2 linked regions of the Neorhizobium galegae genome follow. The protein of the gene in region 1 interacts with the protein of each later gene in a pairwise test. Links are inferred from orthologs where the notes say so. Each region holds a gene or a part of one and is shown on either strand. Other genes may lie near its edges.

What was found.
Region 2: the proteins of tpiA (region 1) and pepT interact in binary tests that used the Escherichia coli proteins (3 or more experiments, as listed by UniProt). The link is inferred for Neorhizobium galegae from one-to-one orthologs.

Annotation. Positions count from the first base shown.
Region 1 is NZ_CP090095.1:2,330,399-2,340,909, reverse strand. Bases 2,369-5,096 are described here. They hold tpiA (triose-phosphate isomerase), read right to left. Parts: upstream 4,254-5,096; coding sequence 3,483-4,253; downstream 2,369-3,482. Other genes in these bases: LZK81_RS11705 (alpha/beta hydrolase), read right to left, coding at 4,398-5,096; secG (preprotein translocase subunit SecG), read right to left, coding at 2,925-3,386; LZK81_RS11720 (CTP synthase), read right to left, coding at 2,369-2,798. Outside these bases: LZK81_RS11730 (citrate synthase/methylcitrate synthase), read left to right, coding at 1-252; LZK81_RS11725 (SDR family oxidoreductase), read right to left, coding at 260-1,030; more of LZK81_RS11720, read right to left, coding at 1,161-2,368; more of LZK81_RS11705, read right to left, coding at 5,097-5,282; parE (DNA topoisomerase IV subunit B), read left to right, coding at 5,478-7,529; LZK81_RS11695 (HWE histidine kinase domain-containing protein), read right to left, coding at 7,572-10,121. UniProt on the Escherichia coli protein: Involved in the gluconeogenesis. Catalyzes stereospecifically the conversion of dihydroxyacetone phosphate (DHAP) to D-glyceraldehyde-3-phosphate (G3P).
Region 2 is NZ_CP090096.1:727,102-737,838, reverse strand. What follows is about bases 4,744-7,697. They hold pepT (peptidase T), read right to left. Parts: upstream 6,862-7,697; coding sequence 5,626-6,861; downstream 4,744-5,625. Other genes in these bases: LZK81_RS26190 (c-type cytochrome), read right to left, coding at 7,216-7,697; LZK81_RS26200 (hypothetical protein), read right to left, coding at 4,744-5,422. In the rest of the region: LZK81_RS26230 (GFA family protein), read left to right, coding at 1-211; LZK81_RS26225 (metal-dependent phosphohydrolase), read left to right, coding at 271-690; LZK81_RS26220 (SDR family oxidoreductase), read left to right, coding at 767-1,549; LZK81_RS26215 (hypothetical protein), read left to right, coding at 1,709-1,942; LZK81_RS26210 (isochorismatase family protein), read left to right, coding at 2,107-2,664; LZK81_RS26205 (ABC-F family ATP-binding cassette domain-containing protein), read right to left, coding at 2,671-4,248; more of LZK81_RS26200, read right to left, coding at 4,559-4,743; more of LZK81_RS26190, read right to left, coding at 7,698-8,427; LZK81_RS26185 (GMC family oxidoreductase), read right to left, coding at 8,424-10,190; LZK81_RS26180 (gluconate 2-dehydrogenase subunit 3 family protein), read right to left, coding at 10,203-10,737. UniProt on the Escherichia coli protein: Cleaves the N-terminal amino acid of tripeptides.

The sequences.
Region 1 (10,511 bases):
GCCGAAGCCGTCGAGCAGGCGGCACTCGCCGTTCTTAGGGAGCGTAAGCCGGACCGGCCGCTCGACGTCAATGTCGAGTTCTACACGGCCCTGCTGCTCGATGCGCTGAAATTTCCGCGGGCTGCCTTCACCGGCGTCTTTGCCATCGGCCGCACGGTCGGCTGGATCGCCCATGCCCGCGAACAGGCGCTGGAAGGCCGGCTGATCCGGCCCCGCTCGGTCTATGTCGGCCCCCTGCCCCAGGCGGCGTGACTGGCGATCACATTTGGATGGACATGCCGCCGTCGACGGTCAGCACATGGCCGTTGACGAAGGAGCCGGCGTCGCTTGCCAGGAACAATGCGGCGCCGGCGATCTCTTCGGGCTGGCCCCAGCGCTGCAGCGGCACGCGCTGGCGCATGAATGCGATCATGTCGGGATCCGCGGAAATCCCCGCATTGGTCTCTGTGGCGAACATTCCCGGCGCAATCGCATTGCTGGTGACGCCGAACGGGCCGTATTCGGCCGCAAGGCTTCGGACCAAGCCGGTCAGGCCCTGTTTGGCGATAGGATAGATGGCGTCGCCGGGACGGGCCATGCTGCCGATGATCGACGTGATCGAGATGAGACGGCCATGGCCCTGAGCCTTCATGATATCAGCGGCATTGCGCGACAGCGCGATTGCCGAGAGCAGGTCGGTCTGGATCAGGTTCAGGATTTCGGCATCGCTGAATGCTGCAAACGGGCGCCGGTCACGGGCGCCGACATTGTTGATCAGGATATCCAGCCGGCCATGATCTGCATGAAGCCTGGCGATCGTCTCGCGTCCGGCATCGAGATCTGCGACGTCGAAGGCAGCAGCACTCGCCTTGCCGCCCGCACCGGTGATGGAAGCCACTGCCTGTTCGAGCATCTCGCTCGAGCGGCCGCTGACCACGACATGCGCGCCGGCCTCCGCCAGAGCCGTCGCCATCTGCAGGCCAAGCCCTCGGCCGCTGCCTGTCACCAGCGCCACGCGTCCGTTAAGAGAAAATCTGTCGAAAATACCCATATCGCACCGCTGAAATGAAAAGAGCAATTCCGGCGAGCATAGGGGATGTCGCGGCAGTGCCGCCAGAGCGAAAATCTCCGCCTGATGGCAAAAAGGCAGGATGCGGGATCCTGCCTTTTGTCTCATATCCTCAAACGAGGCGGCTTTGTTCCAGCGCCGCTTCGACGAAGCTCGCAAACAGCGGATGCGGATCGAGCGGCCGGCTCTTCAGCTCCGGATGGTATTGGACGCCGATGAACCACGGATGGTCCGGATATTCGATCGTTTCAGGCAATACGCCGTCCGGCGACATGCCCGAGAAGACCAGGCCACAGCTTTCCAGCCGGTCCTTGTAGTCGATATTCACCTCGTAACGGTGACGGTGCCGCTCGGAAATATCGGTCGAACCGTAGATCTCGGCGATCTTGGTGTCCTTCTTGAGCGCCGCCTTGTAGGCGCCGAGGCGCATCGTGCCGCCGAGGTCGCCGGCCGCCGAGCGGACTTCGAGCTCGTTGCCCTTCACCCATTCGGTCATCAGGCCGACCACCGGCTCCCTGGAGGGGCCGAATTCCGTCGACGACGCCTTCTCGATGCCGGCGAGATTGCGGGCCGCCTCGATGACGGCCATCTGCATGCCGAAGCAGATGCCGAAATACGGCACCTTGCGTTCGCGCGCGAAACGGGCCGCATTGATCTTGCCCTGCGAACCGCGCTCGCCGAAGCCGCCCGGTACCAGAATACCGTGAACCTTCTCAAGCCACGGCGCCGGATCCTCCTTTTCGAAGATCTCCGACTCGATCCACTCGAGGTTGACCTTGACGTGGTTGGCGATGCCGCCGTGATGCAGCGCCTCGATCAGCGACTTGTAGGCGTCCTTGAGGCCCGTGTACTTGCCGACGATCGCGATCGTCACTTCGCCTTCCGGGGTGCGGATGCGGTTGCAGACCTCCTCCCAGGCGTCGAGGCGCGGCTTGGGGGCCGGTTCGATGCCGAAGGCGGCGAGCACCTCGTTATCGAGGCCTTCCTTGTGGTAGGCCATCGGCACGTCGTAGATATTGGCGACGTCAAGCGCCTGGATCACGGCGGAGGCCCGCACGTTGCAGAACAGCGAAAGCTTGCGGCGTTCGGCCTCCGGAATTTCGCGGTCGGCGCGCACCAGCAGGATATCCGGTGCGATCCCCATCGCCTGCAGTTCCTTGACGGAATGCTGGGTCGGCTTGGTCTTGAGTTCGCCGGCCGCCGGAATGAACGGCATCAGCGTCAGGTGGACATAGATCGCAGTGCCGCGCGGCAGGTCGTTACCGAGCTGGCGGATCGCTTCCATGAACGGCATCGCCTCGATGTCGCCGACCGTACCGCCGATCTCGCAGATGACGAAATCGTAGTCGTCATTGCCTTCGGTGACGAAATCCTTGATCTCGTTGGTAACGTGCGGGATCACCTGGACGGTCGCGCCGAGATAGTCGCCGCGGCGTTCCTTGTCGATGATGTTCTTGTAGATGCGACCCGTGGTGATGTTGTCGGTCTTCGTCGCCGAACGCCCCGTAAAGCGCTCGTAATGACCGAGATCGAGGTCGGTTTCCGCCCCGTCGTCGGTGACGAATACCTCGCCGTGCTGCGTCGGGCTCATCGTGCCCGGGTCGACGTTGAGATAAGGATCGAGCTTCCTCAGCCGAACCCGGTAACCTCGTGCTTGTAACAAAGCTCCGAGTGCCGCGGCCGCAATTCCTTTTCCGAGGGAAGAAACCACGCCGCCAGTTATGAATACATATCGCGCCATGGGATTCACCGGATACCTTTTCATTGGTGATTCCGCCAGCCCAAATCGTCTGCTTTATAAAAACGGCTGTGGAATCTTCACAAAATAAAACCGGCAGGCTTTTGGCCTGCCGGAGCTTGAAACGTTGACCGAGCCTTATTGGCCGGTCGGAACACCCGTCGGTGCGGCCGGAGCCGAACCGGTCGCGGGCGCCGCAGGAGCCTGCGTTGCAGGCGCAGCGCCGGTTGCCGGGGCTGACGGAGCGGATGCGCCGGAGCCGGACGGAACGCCGTTGCCTGCCGGAGCGGGCGCAGGCGCCGGGCCGAGCTGGTCGAGAATGCCGCCGCCGGTGCCCTGCTGGCTCTGCGGGATGCGGTTCAGGATGTCGCTCGGGCGGGATTCGTACCGCGCCAGGATGCCGAGTGCCAGCGAGGTGATGAAGAACAGCGTCGCGAGGATGGCGGTCGTGCGGGTCAGCGCATTGGCGGTGCCGCGTGCCGACATGAAGCCGGAGCCGCCGCCGATGCCGAGCCCGCCGCCTTCGGAGCGCTGGATCAGCACTACGCCGACGAGCGCCAGCACGATCATGAGATGAATAACGATCAGAACGGTCTGCATGAATTAAAGATCCCTGCCCCTCGACGAGGCAATAGAAGAAGATTGGCGGCTCTTTACATGAGGCTCGCGTGCATTCCAAGCCCTTATCAAAAAGCTTTAGGCCGTCAGTCCCTCATAGACCCGATAGATGGCGAGAAAGTCCTCGGCTTTCAAGCTCGCGCCGCCGATCAGTGCGCCGTCGACATTCTCGACGCCCATCAACTCCCTGGCATTGCCCGGCTTGACCGAACCGCCATAGAGAATGCGCATCTGTCTGCCTTCGTCGCCGAACCGCTGAATAAGTTCTGCCCGCATGAAGGCATGGGCGATTTCGATATCCTTGACGGTCGGCGTCAGTCCGGTGCCGATCGCCCAGATCGGTTCATAGGCGACGACAGTGTTGGCGGCGTTTGCCGACAGGGGCAGCGAGCCGAAAATCTGGCGTTTCAGGATATCGAGGGTCTGGTATGCGTCGCGTTCGTCGCCGGTTTCGCCGATGCAGATGATCGCCGTCAGGTCGGCGGCATAGGCCGCCTCCGCCTTGGCGCGGACCAGATGATCGGTTTCGGCATGGTCGGCGCGGCGTTCGGAATGCCCGACGATCACATAGGTGCCGAAGCAGTCGGCGATCATCTCCGCGGAAATATCGCCGGTATGGGCGCCGCACATGTTCTGGTGGCAATCCTGGCCGCCGATTTCAAGCGGACTGTCGGTCGCCAGGGCGGTTGCGACATAGAGCAGCGTCGCCGGCGGGCAGATCAGCGTATCGACCTTTTCCGACAACGGTCCTATCACACCATCGGCAATCGTCTTGATTTCGGTCAGGAACTCGCGGGTGCCGTTCATCTTCCAGTTTCCGGCAACGAGCGGGCGCACATCAGGCGTCATAGGCAAATAATTCCTCTCCGTTCGGTTCCGACCAGCAAAACCGAGGCCTCCGTCTATTCGGGAAACTGGTTTTAGACATATCCTGCGTGAATTGGTATGCAAAAGACAGGTTTTGGTTCAGGACCTTGGTTAACGAGCGGTCTTTCAGTGGCCGGTCAGCAGAAAATTCAGGACCTTCCTCCAATCGACCATCCGGATCGGCGTGCCGTGGCTGCCGCTTGCAAACAGCGTGAACCGGGTCGGGTAGCGCGCGGCCTTCAGCTTGCGATAGACCGCTTCCTGATCCTCGAACTTGTAGACGCTGTCGCTGCCGCCATGCGCGAAATAAATGGGCAGCCTGCGCTTTGCCAGAGGCGATTTCGGCAATTCCGGGTCCGGCGGGCCGCCGAGCAGTGCCACGCCCTTCAGATACCGCACGGCCTGTGCGTCGCGGCTGATGCCCTGGCAGATGAAGCCGCCCATCGACGCGCAGGCGAGGATCACCGGCCGTCCCGACGACTGATCGGAGGCGTAGCGGATCAGCGCCGCGATATCGGCAACCCCTTGGTCGTCGAACGAGGTGACGCTCGGCGAATAATAGGTGCCGCCATTGCCGGTGACGAGGTTCTTCAGGCGGTTGAAATTGCCGCCGAACGTATAGTCGTTGACGCCGAGCCGACGGTCGCCGCCGCGTCCGTGGATGAAGATCACCGTGAAGGCGGCGCCGTCCGGCTGTCCCACCCTGGTGACATCGAGCCGGCGCCCGGAAAGGTTCAGCGTCTCGTTCTGCTGATAGCGCCTGACGCCCAGGGAAACATACTCGTCCTTGACGCGCCGCGCCGGCTCGCGGTCGCGGCCGTTGATGTCGCGCATTTCCTGGTAGTCTATTACCTCGTAGGCGCCGCCGTCCGAGGATTGCTGCACCGTCATCTGCGAAAACAGCTCGTCCTTGAAAGGCTTTATCGGCCCTTCCTGCGCTTCTGCCCGCACAGTGGCAAGAGTTGACAGAAGAGCAAGAACCGTGCCGAAAACGAAATGAACTGTGGACATGCTTTGTTTCATCCGGTTCCTTCAGCCTCGCAAGCTTGCCATGGCCCGATCGGCGCAGCATTGGTGAAAAACGACCGTTTCCATGCGGCATCGCGAAAAAGCCGGGTTTCTGGCAGAATCGCGAGTGATTCGAAACAGCACGAGATGGGTATGGCTTCCTCTTCCGCACCCCGACAGGTAGTACCGACGCAGCCAATGGATGACAATAACGACCTTTTTGCCGATTTGCCGGTGACAGCCAAGGCGGTCGCCGTCGAACCCGCGCCTGCCCTCAAGGCGGAGCCCTCGACACCACGTCCGGCGCCGACGACATTGTCCGGCGACGATTACGGCGCCTCCTCGATCCGTGTGCTCGAGGGCCTGGAGCCGGTGCGCATGCGCCCCGGCATGTATATCGGCGGCACCGACGAAAAGGCGATGCACCACCTCTTCGCCGAAGTCATCGACAATTCGATGGACGAAGCGGTTGCCGGCCATGCGGACTTCATCGACGTCCATCTCGATGCCGAGGGTTTCCTGACGGTCACCGACAACGGCCGCGGCATCCCCGTCGAGAACCACCCCCAGGTTCCGGGCAAATCGACGCTCGAAGTCATCATGACCAAGCTGCATGCGGGCGGTAAGTTCGACGGCAAGGCCTATGAGACATCCGGTGGTCTGCACGGCGTCGGCGTTTCCGTCGTCAATGCCCTGTCCGATCTTCTCGAGGTGGAAGTCGCCCGCAATCGAAAACTCTACCGACAGCGCTTTTCGCGCGGCGTGCCGCAGGGCGGCCTGGAGGAACTCGGCGACGTCCATAACCGCCGCGGCACCAGGGTGCGCTTCCATCCCGATCCGCAGATCTTCGGCGACCACGCGAAATTCGATGCCGGCCGTATCTTCCGCATGGCGCGCTCCAAGGCCTATCTGTTCGGCGGCGTCGAAATCCGCTGGAGCTGCGATCCCGGAATGGTGCCCGCCGGCGGCGACATTCCGGAAAAGGCCGTCTTCCACTTCCCCGGCGGCCTCAAGGATTATCTCTCCGCCACGCTCGGCAAGGATTTCACCGTCACCCGCGAAATCTTCGCCGGCCGCACCGAGAAGACCGGCGGCCATGGCGCGATGGAATGGGCGATCACCTGGTATGGCGGCGATCCCGAACTGCATTCCTACTGCAACACCATCCCGACGCCCGAAGGCGGCACCCATGAAGCCGGTCTGCGCATCGCGCTCACCAAGGGCCTCAAGAACTATGCGGACCTGACCCAGAACAAGCGCGCGAAGGAAATCACCACCGACGACGTGATGATCTCGGCGGTCGGCATGCTTTCGGTCTTCATCCGTGAGCCGGAATTTGTCGGCCAGACCAAGGACAAGCTCGCGACCGTCGAAGCCCAGCGCCTCGTCGAAAACATCCTGCGCGATCCCTTCGACCACTATCTTGCCGGCAATCCGGCCGAGGCTGCAAAGCTCCTCGAATGGGTAATCGAACGCGCCGAGGAGCGGCTGCGCCGCCGCAAGGAAAAGGAAGTCAACCGCAAGACGGCGGTACGCAAGCTGCGCCTGCCCGGCAAGCTCGCCGACTGCTCGCAGAACACCGCCGAGGGTGCCGAACTCTTCATCGTCGAAGGGGACTCGGCAGGTGGCTCCGCCAAGCAGGGCCGCAACCGCGCCAACCAGGCGATCCTGCCCCTGCGTGGCAAGATCCTCAACGTCGGCAGCGCCAGCCGCGAAAAACTGTCAGCCAACCAGCAGATCGCCGATCTCATCCAGGCGCTCGGCTGCGGCACGCGCACCAAATACCGCGAGGAAGACCTTCGTTACGAGCGCATCATCATCATGACCGATGCCGACGTCGACGGCGCCCATATTGCTTCGCTGCTGATCACCTTCTTCTACCAGGAAATGCCCGAGCTGATCCGCGGCAACCATCTCTATCTGGCGGTGCCGCCGCTCTACGTCCTGCGCCAGGGCGGCAAGACCGTTTACGCCCGCGACGATGCCCATCGGGCGGAGTTGATGGAAACGATGTTCAAGGGCAAGAAGGTCGAGATCGGCCGCTTCAAAGGCCTTGGCGAAATGATGGCGGCGCAGCTGAAGGAAACCACGATGGATCCTGCCCATCGCACGCTGCTGCGCATCTCGATCGACGACGTGGATTTCGAAGGCACCCGCGAAGCCGTCGACAATCTGATGGGCACCAAGGCGGATGCCCGCTTCCGCTTCATCCAGGAGCGCGCGGCGTTTGCCGAAAACCTCGATATCTGAGCCGGTTTTCCGGCTCGGATACCTCCGGCTTGGTCATGAAAGTCAGCTCCGTTCGACGAGCACCTTGGTAACGGCGCCGATCAACGCGGCCGCCTCATAGGGCTTGAGGACGACAGGCGCCGAAAAGCTTGCCGGGATGATCGACTTGTCGCTGTAGCCGGTCGCGAAAATGAACGGAATGTCCAGGCGGATCAGTTCCTCGGCGATCGGCAGCGATGTGCCGGAGCCGAGATTGACGTCGAGGATCGCGACGTCGAACCTGAACTCCTTGAGCTTGCGGAACGCGTCGGCGACAGAGGGCGTCGTCGTCACCTTGTCGATGCCATGCTCGGCAAGCATCGCTTCCACGTCCGCGGCGATCAGCATCTGGTCCTCCACCAGCAGGAATTCGAGATCCTGAAGCCGCGGCATAGCCGTGTCATCGCTGACAGTGCTGCTGCTCTCCTCGGATTCGACTTCCGCCAGCTCCTCATCGCCGTGGATGTGTTTCGACGGCACCACGAAGCGCGCCCTCACCCCCTCGGGCGGATATTCGATCTTCGCCTCGCCCTCCAGCTCGTAAGGCACGCTGCGGGTGATCAGGACGCTGCCAAATCCGGCTCGTGACGGGAGGCTTACCGGCGGCCCGCCGTTTTCGGTCCAGACGAGCTCGCACTCGTGGTTGGCAAGCCGTCGCCACTCGACATCCAGCCGTCCGCCATTGACGGAGAGCGAACCGTATTTTGCCGCATTGGTCGACATCTCGTGCAAGACCAGCGCCATCACCGAAAAGGCGCGGCTGTCGAGCCATATGCGCGGACCCTTGAGTGTGACGTTGCGCGTTCCCTCCCTGTAGGGCTTCAGCTCCGCTTCCAGAAGATCGGACAGTACGCCGCCGTCGCCGCCGCGCACGACCTGATCATGGGCGAAGGCAAGCGCCTGGATGCGTCCCTTGAGCGAGGCGACATAATCCTTGAGGCTGACCTCGGCGTCGACCGAGTGTCCGACCAGCGCCTTGATCACCGCAAGGATGTTCTTGACCCGGTGGTTGAGCTCCTCGTTCAGCATCCGCTGACGCACGTCCGCCTTGCCGCGTTCGTCGGCCAGCAACTCGTTGTGATGCAGGACCACCTCGACAAGCACTGCGCGGATCGCGTCGGCGATCTCGCGGTCGGCGTCGCTCCAGGGCTGGGCCTGCTGATGCACCATCTCCTTCCAGATGGCGAAACTCTTGCGGGGCGTCAGTCGATCTCCGAGCGGCCCCGTTTTGTAGGACTTTTCAGGATTACCCGCCCAGTCGAGCGTCTGCACCATTTCGCGGCGGAAGAAAAACAGGTAGTCACGCGGCCTCTGCGAGAGCGGAATGGCCAGCAGGCCGCATATCGTGTCCGGAGAAACGGGCAGCCCCGGCAGATCCACCGAGAGCTGAAAACTCGACCAGATCCTGCCGCCCGCGGCACCGCCGACAAGTTCGGCGAGCTCTGCTATCAGGCTCTGCGGCGGCACGGCCCCTTCACCGGTCCATACGCCGTCGAGCAACAGGCCGACGCCATCGCAGGTCAGCATCTGGCTGAATTCTGCAAGCGAACTGCGCAGCAGGCCGGTGATGTCCGCATGGTGGGAGGCCGCCTGCAGGAAACGGTCGAGCGACCGTCTCGCCTGTCCCGCGGTCTCCATGAGCTGCCGCTGTTTCAATGCGCTCAGATGCAGCGAGAAGAATTCACCGAAGGTTTCCGCCGCCACCCGCTGCGGCATCGAGAGCACTTTCGGAGAATAATGGTGGCAGGCGATCAGGCCCCAGAGCTCGTTGTCCACCACGACCGAGATCGACATCGATGCGGCGACGCCCATGTTGCGCAGATATTCGCAATGGACGGGCGAAACGCTGCGCAGGTGCGCGAAGGACAGATCGAGCGCCTCGCCTGTCTCGTCGGTTTCCGGCACGATCGGGATGCGCGGGTTGCTGGCGTCGGAAATCACCCGGACGGTGTTCCTGACGTAAAGCGCGCGTGCCTGTTTCGGGATGTCACCCGCCGGGAAATACTGGCCCTTGAAGCTTTCGAGATCGCGCCTCTTGTATTCGCTGACGACTTTTCCGGCACCGTCCTCCTCGAAACGATAGATCATCACCCGGTCGTAGCCGAGCATGGCATAGATCAGCCGCGCCGAGCTTTCGATCAGCCGGTCGAGGCTGGCGACGTTGCGGATGCGGCTGATCAGCATGCGCGCCACTTCGAGCGGCTGGTCGGAATCGATCGATGCCGGCTCGAATTCCAGGATCACCTTCGATTCGAAACGATGGATCGCGACGTCGAAAGCGGCCCCCGAGGCAAACCTGAGACCATGCCGAAGCGCCGGCCTCGCCGGGTTGTCGGACGTGGCGAGCGCATTGCGCAATGTGTGCGCCGCCTCCCCGCCAACGATCTCCTCCAGCCGCCGGCCGTTGATGTCTCCGGTGATCGAAAGCATGTCCGCCACATTGGCGGAGTGTTGCACGATCTCCGCGCCAGCTGCGTCGCAAGCGATAAGACATCCATGCGGTTGAATGCTGCCGGGGATATGGATCGGCTCTCGGTCGCAATTGCTAAGGTCGACCGCATCCCTGTGAGGCATGTTACAAGTCCCTGAAGACAGTCCGGCCAATACAATGGGGACAGCAGACGCTTCGGCATCCTTAAGGTTAGGAAAACTTCATCAAGAAGGTTTGCATCCTACTTCCGGCTCTGCCGGAAGGTGATTTCATATTTCTATCGCATCTGCCGTCTAGGGCAAGGAGTAAGCTTCCTTTTAATGGATGACGCATTAGTCTTGTACCAGTGAACCTCATAAGCCATATGATGGTGAAAATGAAAAAAGGAAATTCGGTGAGCGGAAATAACGATCGCAGGGGCCCGAAGGAGCCGCGCTGGCTTGGGCCAGTCGCACCGAGCAGGGTCGCGCTCATCCCACCGATCTCCGCTGCTCGCTGGCTTCTGGTGCTTGTCGCGGCCGCCGGCATCTATT
Region 2 (10,737 bases), on another replicon or contig:
CGAGGTCAGATATTTTCATGGGCGCGGTTTCTGCCCCGAATGCGGCTCGCGCGTCTTCAACGAGAGCGACGACGACGAGATCGAAATCCGCGTCGGATCGCTCGACATGGCGCCGACCGATCTCGAACCGGTCTACGAAATATGGGTGAAGCGGCGGGAGAACTGGCTGAGCCCGCTTCCCGTCCCTCAATTCGAGGAAGACCGCAACTGACGCGTTGTCGTCACGCCAGGACCCTATAGAGCGCCGCCGAGCGGACGGGAGACAGACAAATGTCGGAACTGATCGACAAGGCGATTGTCATCGCGACGAAGGCCCATCAAGGACAGTCGTCGAAAACCGGCGGCCCGTTCATCGACCACGTCCGGCGCGTCGCCGAAAACGTCGCCGGCGAGGACGAAAAACAGGTTGCCTGGCTGCATGACGTGGTCGAGAAAGGTCCCGGCTGGACATTCGAGCGGCTGGGCCAAGAAGGCTTTTCCAAAGCAGTCGTCGATGCCGTCGACGCGATGAGCAAACGCGATGGCGAGGAATATTTCGCCTTCGTTCGCCGCTCGATCGAAAACCCGCTCGCCCGACCGGTGAAGCGCGCTGACCTCACCGACAATCTTGCCCAGATGCGCCAGATGGGCGGCGACGGTTCGAAATTTGCCGAAGGCCTGCGCATCCTCAACGAGCGATATCCATCCTGACCCCGGGAACCTTGCGCCATCCCTTGCCGTTCGTTTTCGCGCGGCAGAAGCCGCGATCCAGCGACAGGATGGGCACATGGAACTTGAGAATCAGGTGGCTCTGGTCACAGGAGCAGGCTCGGGCATCGGCAAGGCGGCAGCGATGAAACTCGCGGCGGAAGGCGCAAAAATCGCCCTGCTCGGCCATACGAGAACCGAGATCGAAAAGACTGCCCAGGAGATAGAGAAGGCTGGCGGAGAAGCGCTCGTGCTCGAAGCGGACGTTTCCGACGAGAACCGGATGCGCGAAGCGATCGATCAGCTTGCGGAAAAATTCGGGCGGCTCGACATCGTCGTCGCCAATGCCGGCATCAACGGTGTCTGGGCGCCGATCGACGACCTGAAGCCGGAAGAATTCGACAGGACGATCGCCGTCAACCTGCGCGGCACCTATCTGACGCTGCACCTCACCGTGCCGCGTCTGAAGGCGCAGGGCGCCGGCTCGATCATCGTCGTCTCTTCGATCAACGGGAACCGCACCTTCACGACACCCGGCGCCACCGCCTATACCGCCACCAAGGCCGCGCAGGTGGCGATGGTGCAGCAGCTGGCGCTGGAACTCGGCAAGCACCACATCCGCGTCAACGCCGTCTGCCCCGGCGAGATCGAGACCAATATCGGCGACAACACCAAGCTTCGCCACGCGCAGGAAACCGCAATTCCGGTGGAATGGCCGGAGGGCCAGGTTCCGATCAGCGACGGCAAGCCGGGAAAAAGCGAGGACGTCGCCGAAGTCATCGCCTTCCTCGCCTCCGACCGCTCCCGGCATGTGACGGGCACGCCGATCTACGTGGACGGCGGCCAGGGGCTGCTGAGGTAGGATTGTTTTTCCGCTTTGAGCGGCGCTGCCGACGTTGTGCCGTCGAACGGGGAGACAGCCGGTTGAACGGCGGGCATAGGACTTCAGTCCCAATCCTTCTCGTGGAACCCGGCCCCTCAATCCGCGTTCATGTCGCGCAAAAGATTGAGGAAACACCGAATGAAAAACCTGCTTCTCGCATCGGCCCTGGCCATTTCTTCGATTCTCTCGGTCGCCGGCCCGTCCGACGCCGCGAGCGTCACCATTACCACCAATGAGCGGATCGCCCCGCGTCACACCGTCCGCGAAGTCTACCGTCCATATCGTCCCCGCCATCGTGACTGCATGGTCAAGAAGGTGAAGACCCGCTACCACGGCCGGGTCGTCGTCAAGACCACCCGCGTCTGCCGCTGAACGCCAGATCGCAAACGAGAGAGGGCGGCGGCGATCGGGCCGCCCTTTCCTGGCTGACCGGCCAGTTGACAGATGCCGCGAGCGATCGGGCCCTCAGCGCGAAGATATGGGTTGAAATCCGCAGGGAATCCGGCAATTTCCCTGTCCTGAATGGAGGCAAGCCCATGTCCAGCATATCAGCGGAAAAAGCACCGGTCATCGTCATCGACCTGCAGACCAACATGTTCGACGGCCTTGTCGAGCCACCTCTCCATGATGCGGATCTCCTGACCGACCGCGCCCGCAAGGTGATCGACTGGGCGCGGCGCGACGGCCGGGCGATCGCCTTCGTGCGCCATGACGGGCCGGAGGGCGATCCGCTGGCGCCGGGAGAGCCGGGCTGGCCCGTCTGGCCGGCACTCGGCCAGCGGGACGACGAGCCGACCTTCTCGAAAACCGTCCGGGACTCCTTCAGCAACCCGGAACTCGGCGCATGGATCGAGAGCCAGGGCGCGCCCGAAGTGGTTATCCTCGGCGCGCAGACGGATTTCTGCATCGCCGGCACGGTGCAGGGGGCGATCGCGGCCGGGCTGAAGGTGACGGTGGTTTCCGACGCCCACAGCACGCTCGACCAGCCGCCGGAGAGCGCCGCCGCCATCATCCGCCGCTACAATGCCCAGTTCGCCGAGGCCGGCGTCAATCTGGTGACGACCGAGGCGCTGACCGGTGCGCCGGCCGCCTGATCGGCTCTAACCCAACGCCAGCCGGCGGGTGATGCCGATCGCCTCGAGAAACACCTCGTCATGGCTGACGACCAGCAGCGCGCCGTCATAGGCGCGCAACCCGGCCTCGACCGCGGCGATGGAATCGATATCCAGATGGTTGGTCGGCTCGTCGAGGATGAGCAGCGGCGGCGGCTCTGGCCCGCCGAGCACGCAGGCAAGCCCCGCCCGCAGCATCTGCCCGCCCGACAGCGTGCCTACCACCTGCAGCGCGGCATCGGCACGGAACATGAAGCGGGCGAGCGCCGCACGCCCGGCATTTTCGTCCGCCTGCGGATTGAGACGCCGGAAATTGTCGCGGATCGAGAGCGTCGGATCGAGCAGGCTCACCCGCTGGTCGAGCATGGCGGATCTGACCGGCACCCGCACCGTGCCCGAGAAGGGCGACAGGCTACCGGAAATCAGCGATAGCAGCGTCGTTTTTCCCGAACCGTTAGGACCGGTGACGGCGATGCGTTCCGGCCCGGTGATCTCGAAGGAGAAGTCGTGCAGGACCGGCTTTTCGACCTCGTAACCGGCGGTGACGTTGTCGATCCTGAGCACGTCCCGGCTCGCCGGCAGGCCGGTCGGCGGCAGCGTCACTGAGAGCGGCTGCAGGATCTCGATCTTTTCACGCGCGGCGGAGATGTCGTCGGCCGATTGGGTTCGCAGCCGCTCGGCAAGCCGGGCATTGTCGCCGCTGGTGTTTTCCGCCCGCCGCTTCATGCCGCCGGCGACGATACGCGGCATGTCGCCCCGCGCGGCCTTCTTCTTGCCGGCGCTGTCCTTGCGCGCCTTGCGCTCAGTGGTTTCCTGCGCCGTGCGGCTGACCTCCGCCATCCGCTTTTCGGCGTCAGCAAGATCGTGCTCGGCGGCGGCCAGTTCCAGCGCCTTGCGCTCCCGGTAGCGGCCCCAGTTGCCGCCATAGCGGGTGGCATCGAGCGAGGTTAGCTCGACGATCGCGTCGACGGTCTCCAGAAGCTCGCGGTCGTGGCTGACGATGATCGCCCCACCGCGCCAGCCGGCGAGCAGGTCTATCACCGCTTGGCGGCCGGCTCGGTCGAGATTGTTGGTGGGCTCGTCGAGGATCAGGAAATCCGGCCCGGTGAAGATCAGTGCCGCCAGCCCCGCGCGGGTGCGCTGGCCGCCCGACAGCGTTTCGAGCGGCGTGTTCGCATCCGCGTCGAGCCCTGCCCGTGCCAGAGCTTCTGCCATGCGCGACTCCAGCATCCAGTCGGCATCGGCGAGTTCCTCGGCGGAGGCCTCGCCCGCTTCCGCGCGGGCAAGAATAGCCAACGCGCCGCGCGTGCCAAAAAGGTCGGCGATCGTCTCACCGGTCGCGACCTGCACGCTCTGGCGCAGCATGTCGAGGCTGCCGGAGACGGAGACCGTCCCGGATGCGGGCGTCAGTTCGCCGGTGATCAGCCTGAGCAGCGTCGTCTTGCCGACGCCGTTGCGCCCGACCAGGGCGGCGCGTTCGGGCCCGAAGCTGAGGTTCAGATTGGAAAAAAGCGGCCGGCCGTCAGGCGTGGACCACGAAAGATTGGCAAGCGTAATGGAAGGCATGGACGGATTCCCGAATGGCAAGGCAAAGCGGCGTTGCGTTTCGGCTGGAATCCATGATCCACCATCCTGTTGGTGCTGCAGATGGCGATTTTTTAGGCGGAAAATGCGGCGCGTTCAAGACTGGGAAGGAGATGGCTCGCGGGGTAGTGTCAGGGTTCCTTGTCTGTTGACCGGAGGCAACAGGAGATGCCTCACCAACTTTAAAGCACATCCCGCCGGGTATTGTCCTTGCTCGGCATTGACCATTTTGGGTATATCTTTGCGGTGGCGAAAACGGGCACGATCCGATGGATCATGAACGGAGAAGGCATCAACGGGCTGGCTCAGATACGGCCGTCACCACCGGAGAATAGATGTGGGGTTCCTGCATGGAGATGCTGCGAAGGTGGGCATACCAGTCATCGATCATCCCGGCGATAGTTCCCTTTAGGAGCGACAGATACTCACTGTCGCTGAGCGCCGCAACGTCCTCTTCGGTCATGTTGTCGGGAACATGGGTTCGATCAACCTGATCCTTGGATGTCGAATCTTTCCAGACCTCTACCGCGCTCTGAAAGCGATCAGCTTCCAGCATGAGCGAAAGCAGCAGCTTATTTGCGGACATGTCTGGGCCATCGGCCTCGCCTTCATTGATCGGACTCTCCACTTCGGGCGCGGGAACGACCGGTGCACCATCGGGGCCAAAAACTGTGACGTCGAATGTCAACTCGGCGAAGAATTTAAGGATGCGGGCGGTCCTGTCCTGGGCCAGGGCCATTCCTTCAAGACCTGCCTCCTCGGTGTCGAAGCCGATGGAGGAATAGTCGAAGCCGTCGGCAAGTTCCGCCACGCCGCCTTCATAGATTCGTGCCAGGACAACATCGCCGATCTTGATTTCGAACTTTAATTTGCTGGGGTGATTGCTCGCCGTTGAATCGGCAATTTGCTCCGCTGACGGCGGCGGCAACCCGATGACATCGTCGAGATCGGGAGCTGTCGAGAACTTCCCGAAAGCATCATAGATAAACTCACTGACATCGCTGCTTCCTGAGTCGTCAAGCAAGGTTGCTGGCGAAGATGGGTTCTCCGAAGCCGTGGGTTTCGTGCCCACAGTAGCAGGCGTTTCCGCACCCTGCAGAAGCTTGAGCGCGTATGTATTGGTTACGCCAAGCATCGAACTGCCAATCGTCGTCATCTTACCCCCGTGTCCAGATTTTCCGGACCAAACGACGTTGTGATCAAAATGATCGCAACACATCACCAGCGGCGGAGATGCAATTTCCGAGGTTAGCGGGAATGGCTTGCACGTAACTTGCGATAGCGGAACAAGGAAGCCGCATCGCCCCCTCTTCAGGAATACACCGGCTTCCTATTGTCTTGATGGACGCTCAAGTGCGGTTACGCTCGCTCCTCCCACAGTTTTGCAAGCTCCACCACCGTCTTCACGGCCAGTTCCATGTCCTGACTGCTCACGAATTCCAGTGGCGAGTGGAAGGCGTGGCCGCCGGCGAAGAGGTTGGCGCAGGGCAGGCCCATGAAGGAGAGGCGGGAACCGTCCGTGCCGCCGCGGATGCTGCCGCGCACCGGGGTCATGCCGGCCCGGCTGATCGCCTCGACCGCGTAGTCGACGATGCCCGGATGCTGGTCGAGCACCACCTTCATGTTGCGGTACTGTTCCTTGACGGTGAAGGTGTAGGTCGAGCCCGGATAGTCGGCGATCACCTGTCTGGTGATCTCCTCGAGCAGGGTCTCCTTGGTCTTCAGGCCCTCCTCGGTGAAATCGCGGATGATGAAGGAGAGGTTCGCCTTCTCCATCACGCCGGACATGCCGGTCGGGTGGATGAAGCCGTCGCGGCCCCTGGTGGTCTCCGGCGCCATGTCCTTCGGCAATCTGGCGATGATGCCGCCAGCGATCTTGATGGCGTTTTCCATCTTGCCGAAGGCGAAGCCCGGATGCATGGCGACGCCCTTGATGGCGATCTCCACAGCATCGGCCGAAAACGTCTCGTCCTCGATGGTGCCGGCGGTCTCGCCGTCCAGCGTATAGCCGAAATCAGCGCCGAGCTTTGCGAGATCCACCTTGTCGACGCCCCGGCCGATCTCCTCGTCGGTCGTGAAGAGGATGCGGATCGCGCCGTGCTTGACGTCCGGGTTGTTGATGAAGAATTCGGCCGCCGACATGATCTCGGCAATGCCCGCCTTGTCGTCGGCGCCGAGCAGCGTGGTGCCGTCGGAGGTGACGATGTCGTTGCCGATCTGGTCCTTCAGAACCGGATGTTCGGATACCCGGATCACCTGGTTCTTGTCGCCGACGAGCTGGATATCGCCACCCTGATAGTTTTTCACGATCTGCGGCTTGACGTTGGTGCCGGAGAAGTCCGGCGCCGTGTCCATATGGGCGCAGAAGCAGATGACCGGCACGTTGTTCTTCGAAGTCGTCGCCGGGATCGTCCCGTAGATATAGCCGTGCTCGTCGAGATGCGCATCGGTAATGCCGATCGCCAGCATTTCCTCGACCAGCAGCCGGCCGAGATCCTTCTGCTTCATCGTCGAAGGCTGGGAGGGCGACTTGGCGTCCGATTGGGTGTCGATGACGACATAACGGAGGAAACGATCGGTAACGCTGTCGGCCATGGTTCTCAAATCCAAATTGTAGAACGGAATAATGGAGTTGTAGCGGGTGAAGGCCGGGGCGTGAATGGGGTGTGTAGGGAAATCGTCTTGTTCCTGGGCGGTGGTATGCACCTCCTCTTGGTGGGCCAATCGCAATGGAAGGAAACAGCGCAACAGGCCGATCTCCCCCCTTGAGGGGGAGATGCCTGGCAGGGCAGAGGGGGGTGCTGCGGCATACTCTTCGACAATTGAGTTTGCGGCACCACCCCCCTCTGTCACCTCTGGTGACATCTCCCCCGCATGGGGGGAGATCAGTGGGAGCTTGCCGCCCGCCTGTCTCAAGGAAGGCAGAGCCTGGCGAAATTCTCGCAACGTCTACCGCTGCACCCCGATATCCGACGCCCCAACCGAGGGGGCGGCGTTGCCCCAGCTGTTGCGGACATAGGTGAGCACGGCGGCCACCTGCTCGTCGGACAGGCGCCAGCCGAGCGAAGGCATGGCGGGTGTCGTTTTCGCCTGCGGCGTATGCACCGCCTGGCTGCCCTGCAGCACCAGACGCATCAGCGTCTCCGAGCTCGGCTGCTGCACGATCGAGCTCCCGGCCAGCGCTGGGAAGAGCTGGCTGGCCCCTTTGCCGTCGCCGCCGTGGCAGGCGGAACAGGTGTCGTGGTAGATCGCCGCCCCTACCTTCATGCGCGCATCGCTCGCGGGGATCGGCTGCGGTTTTTGTGCCGGTCCGCCTTCGGTGCTCTTGAGATAGGTGGCGATCGCCTTGACGTCCTCGTCGGCCATGAGAGAGGTCGAGGCCTGGATCGCCTCCGCCATTGGCCCCGAGGCGATCGTATGCCCGTTGGTGCCGGTCTTCAGGTACTGGACGATCTCGTCCTCACTCCAGCTGCCGATCCCGATATAGGAGTTGCCGGTGATGTTGGGCGCATACCATCCCTGCAGCGAACCACCCTGCAATGCTTCGCTGGTCTCGTCGGCGCCGAGCGCGGTTTTTGGCGAATGGCAGGTGCCACAATGGCCGGGACCCTGGACGATATAGGCGCCGCGGTTCCATTCGGCCGATTTCGACGGGTCGGGGCGGAATTCGCCGGGCGTGAAGTTCAGCATGTTCCAGCCCATCATCGATAGGCGGATATTGAACGGGAACGGCAGCTGGTTGGATTCGACCGGGTTGAAGACCGGATCGACCGTCCTAAGATAGGACCAGAGATTGCCGACGTCCTTGTCGGTCATCTTGGTATAGGCCGGATAGGGCATGGCGGGGTAGAGCCGCTTGCCGTCATGGCCGATACCGTTCTTCAAAGCGCTGCGGAAGTCCGCCTCCGTCCAGTTGCCGATACCCGACGCCTTGTCGGGCGTGATGTTCGGGGGAATGATCTGGCCAAAGGGTGTTTCGAGCGGCAGCCCGCCGGAGAGCGGTTTTGCCCCCGGCGCGGTGTGACAGGCGGCGCAATCGCCGAGGATCGCCTGATAGCGGCCGCGGATGATCTCGTCCGCCTGGTCGGGCGCCTGGGCGAATGCGAGGCCTGCCGAGAGCGTCGTTGCGGCAAGGGTGAGGGAAAAGACGATTCTGCTCATGCCGACACCAGAGGTTGGCCCGGATTGCGGAGATATTGCTGGCGGATGACATCCGCCGCATGGAACGCCAAGGCGCCAACCGTGCCGGTCGGGTTCTTGCCGGCATTGTGCGCGAAGGCGGAAGCGCCGATGACGAAGACGTTGGCGACATCCCAGCTCTGCAGGTATTTGTTGACGGCGCTGGTCTTGGGGTCCGTGCCCATGATCGCCCCGCCGGTATTGTGAGTGCTCTGGTAGGGCACCGAGTCCCAGCCCTTCTTGCGGCGGGTATTGGTATATTGCCGGCCGCCGAAGGCCTTGGCGATGTCCTCCATCCGGTCAGAAACCCAGTTCGACATGCGGATGTCGTTGTCCGGAAAATCGAAGGTGAAGCGCAGGAGCGGCCGCCCGAACCGGTCCGTATAGGTCGGGTCGAGATCGAGATAATTGCCGCGGGTCGGGTAGCTCGATCCTTGGGAGGAAAAGCCGAGCGTCGACTTGTAGGACTTGACGGTCGCCTTCTTCCAATCGCTGCCCCAGCGCGGCGTGCCGGGCGGGGTCGGGCGGGTCTGGATCGGCCGGCCGTTCGAGGGGATGCAGTTGATGCCGGCACCGCCGACGAAATCGAGCGGTCCGTGGTCGAAGGCATCGCCGTTATAGTCGTCCACCGTCTGGCCGAGCGCGCCGGCGGCGATGAACGGATTGAAGTTCTTGTCGTCGAAGAACACCTGAGCGCCGGCATTGGTCTGGTAGCAGTAGTTGCGCCCAATCGTGCCTTCGCCGGTATTCGGATCGTAGATCTGGCCGATGCCCGACAGCATCATCAACCGGACATTGTGCAAACCGTAGGCGCAGAGAAGCACCATGTCGGCCGGCTGGAAGAATTCCTCGCCCGACGTGTTGACGTAGGTGACGCCGCGGGCGTGTTTCTTCGAGGCGTCGAGATCCACATGCAGGACTTCGGAGTCTGTGCGGACCTCGAAATTCTTCTTCTTCATCAGCACCGGCAGGATGGTGGTCTGGGCAGAGGACTTCGAATAGTTGGCGCAGCCGAAGCGTTCGCAGAAACCGCACATGGTGCACTGGCCCATGGCGATGCCGAGCGGGTTGATATAGTCCTTGGAAAGGTTCGCGGACGGCGTCGGGAACGGGTGCAGGTTCAGCGACCTGGTCACCTCGGCAAACAGCGTCGGCGCATAGGTCATCTGCATCGGCGGCAGCGGATAGTCGCGGGCGCGCGGATCCTCGAACGGATTGCCGCCCTCCTGGATCTGGCCGCTGATATTGCCCGCCTTTCCGGAAATGCCGGCGAGATATTCGAAGCGGTCGAAGGATTTTTCCATCTCGGCGCCGGTCACGCCCCAGTTCTGCAATTGCAGGTCCTGGATGCGCCCTGCGCCATAACGATCCCTCAGGTGGTCGGCGATCTGGAAATCGCTGTCCCAGAACCGCCAGGTATGGCCGTTCCAATGAACGCCGGCGCCGCCCACTCCGTTTCCGGGCAGGAAGGATCCGTAGTCCCGCATCGGCAGCGCCGTCTGCGAGGTGCTGTTGCGCATCGTCATCGCTTCGACGGCCGGCTGCAGGAAGAGATCGCGGCGGATGCCGTAACGAAGCTCGTCCTGGGCATAACCGATGTTGAAATCGGTGGCGGTATCACGCCACGGGCCGCGTTCGATCGCCACGACGTCGAGCCCGCCCTCGGTCAGTTCATGAGCAAGGATCGCGCCTGTCCAGCCAAGGCCGACGATCACGACGTCCTTGCGGGGTAGAATAGTTGTCATGTTTTCAGGTCCCTACCTGGTCATCCATTCCATCGAGCCTGCGATCGAAACCGGAGGCAGGGGATAGGGTTGGTTGTGTTTGGAAACGTGGTCGCGGTAATCGTATCGCGCGCCGGGGAATCCCAGCATCTTCCACGAGGCCATGTCCTTGTTGCCGCCATAGATCGGGTCGGCGAAAAAGCCTTCCATCACGTTGGCGAGCATCAGGTTGAAGAAGGACTTGGCATCCACCTTGTTCGGCAGGGTGATCTTGCCGGCTTCGAGATCCTTGAGCACGGCGTCCTGGTCGGTTGGCGCTAGTTCGGCGAAGCGCTTGCCGCCCTTGGTTTCGCGGGTGAACGCGTTCAGCGCGGCTATCCCGGATCGGTAGCGCTGGGCCGGCGTGTCAGGCGCCTGATAGCCTTGCGTCGCCAGGCCGGGCATGAACGGACCCTTGGTATAGAGCCGGCTCGACGTGCCGTAGGAGCCCACGAGCTGCCGGTCGAGATAGAGAACGCAGCCGGCATCCTTGCCACCGAGCGACAGATCGTCCGCCGGCACCAGCCGG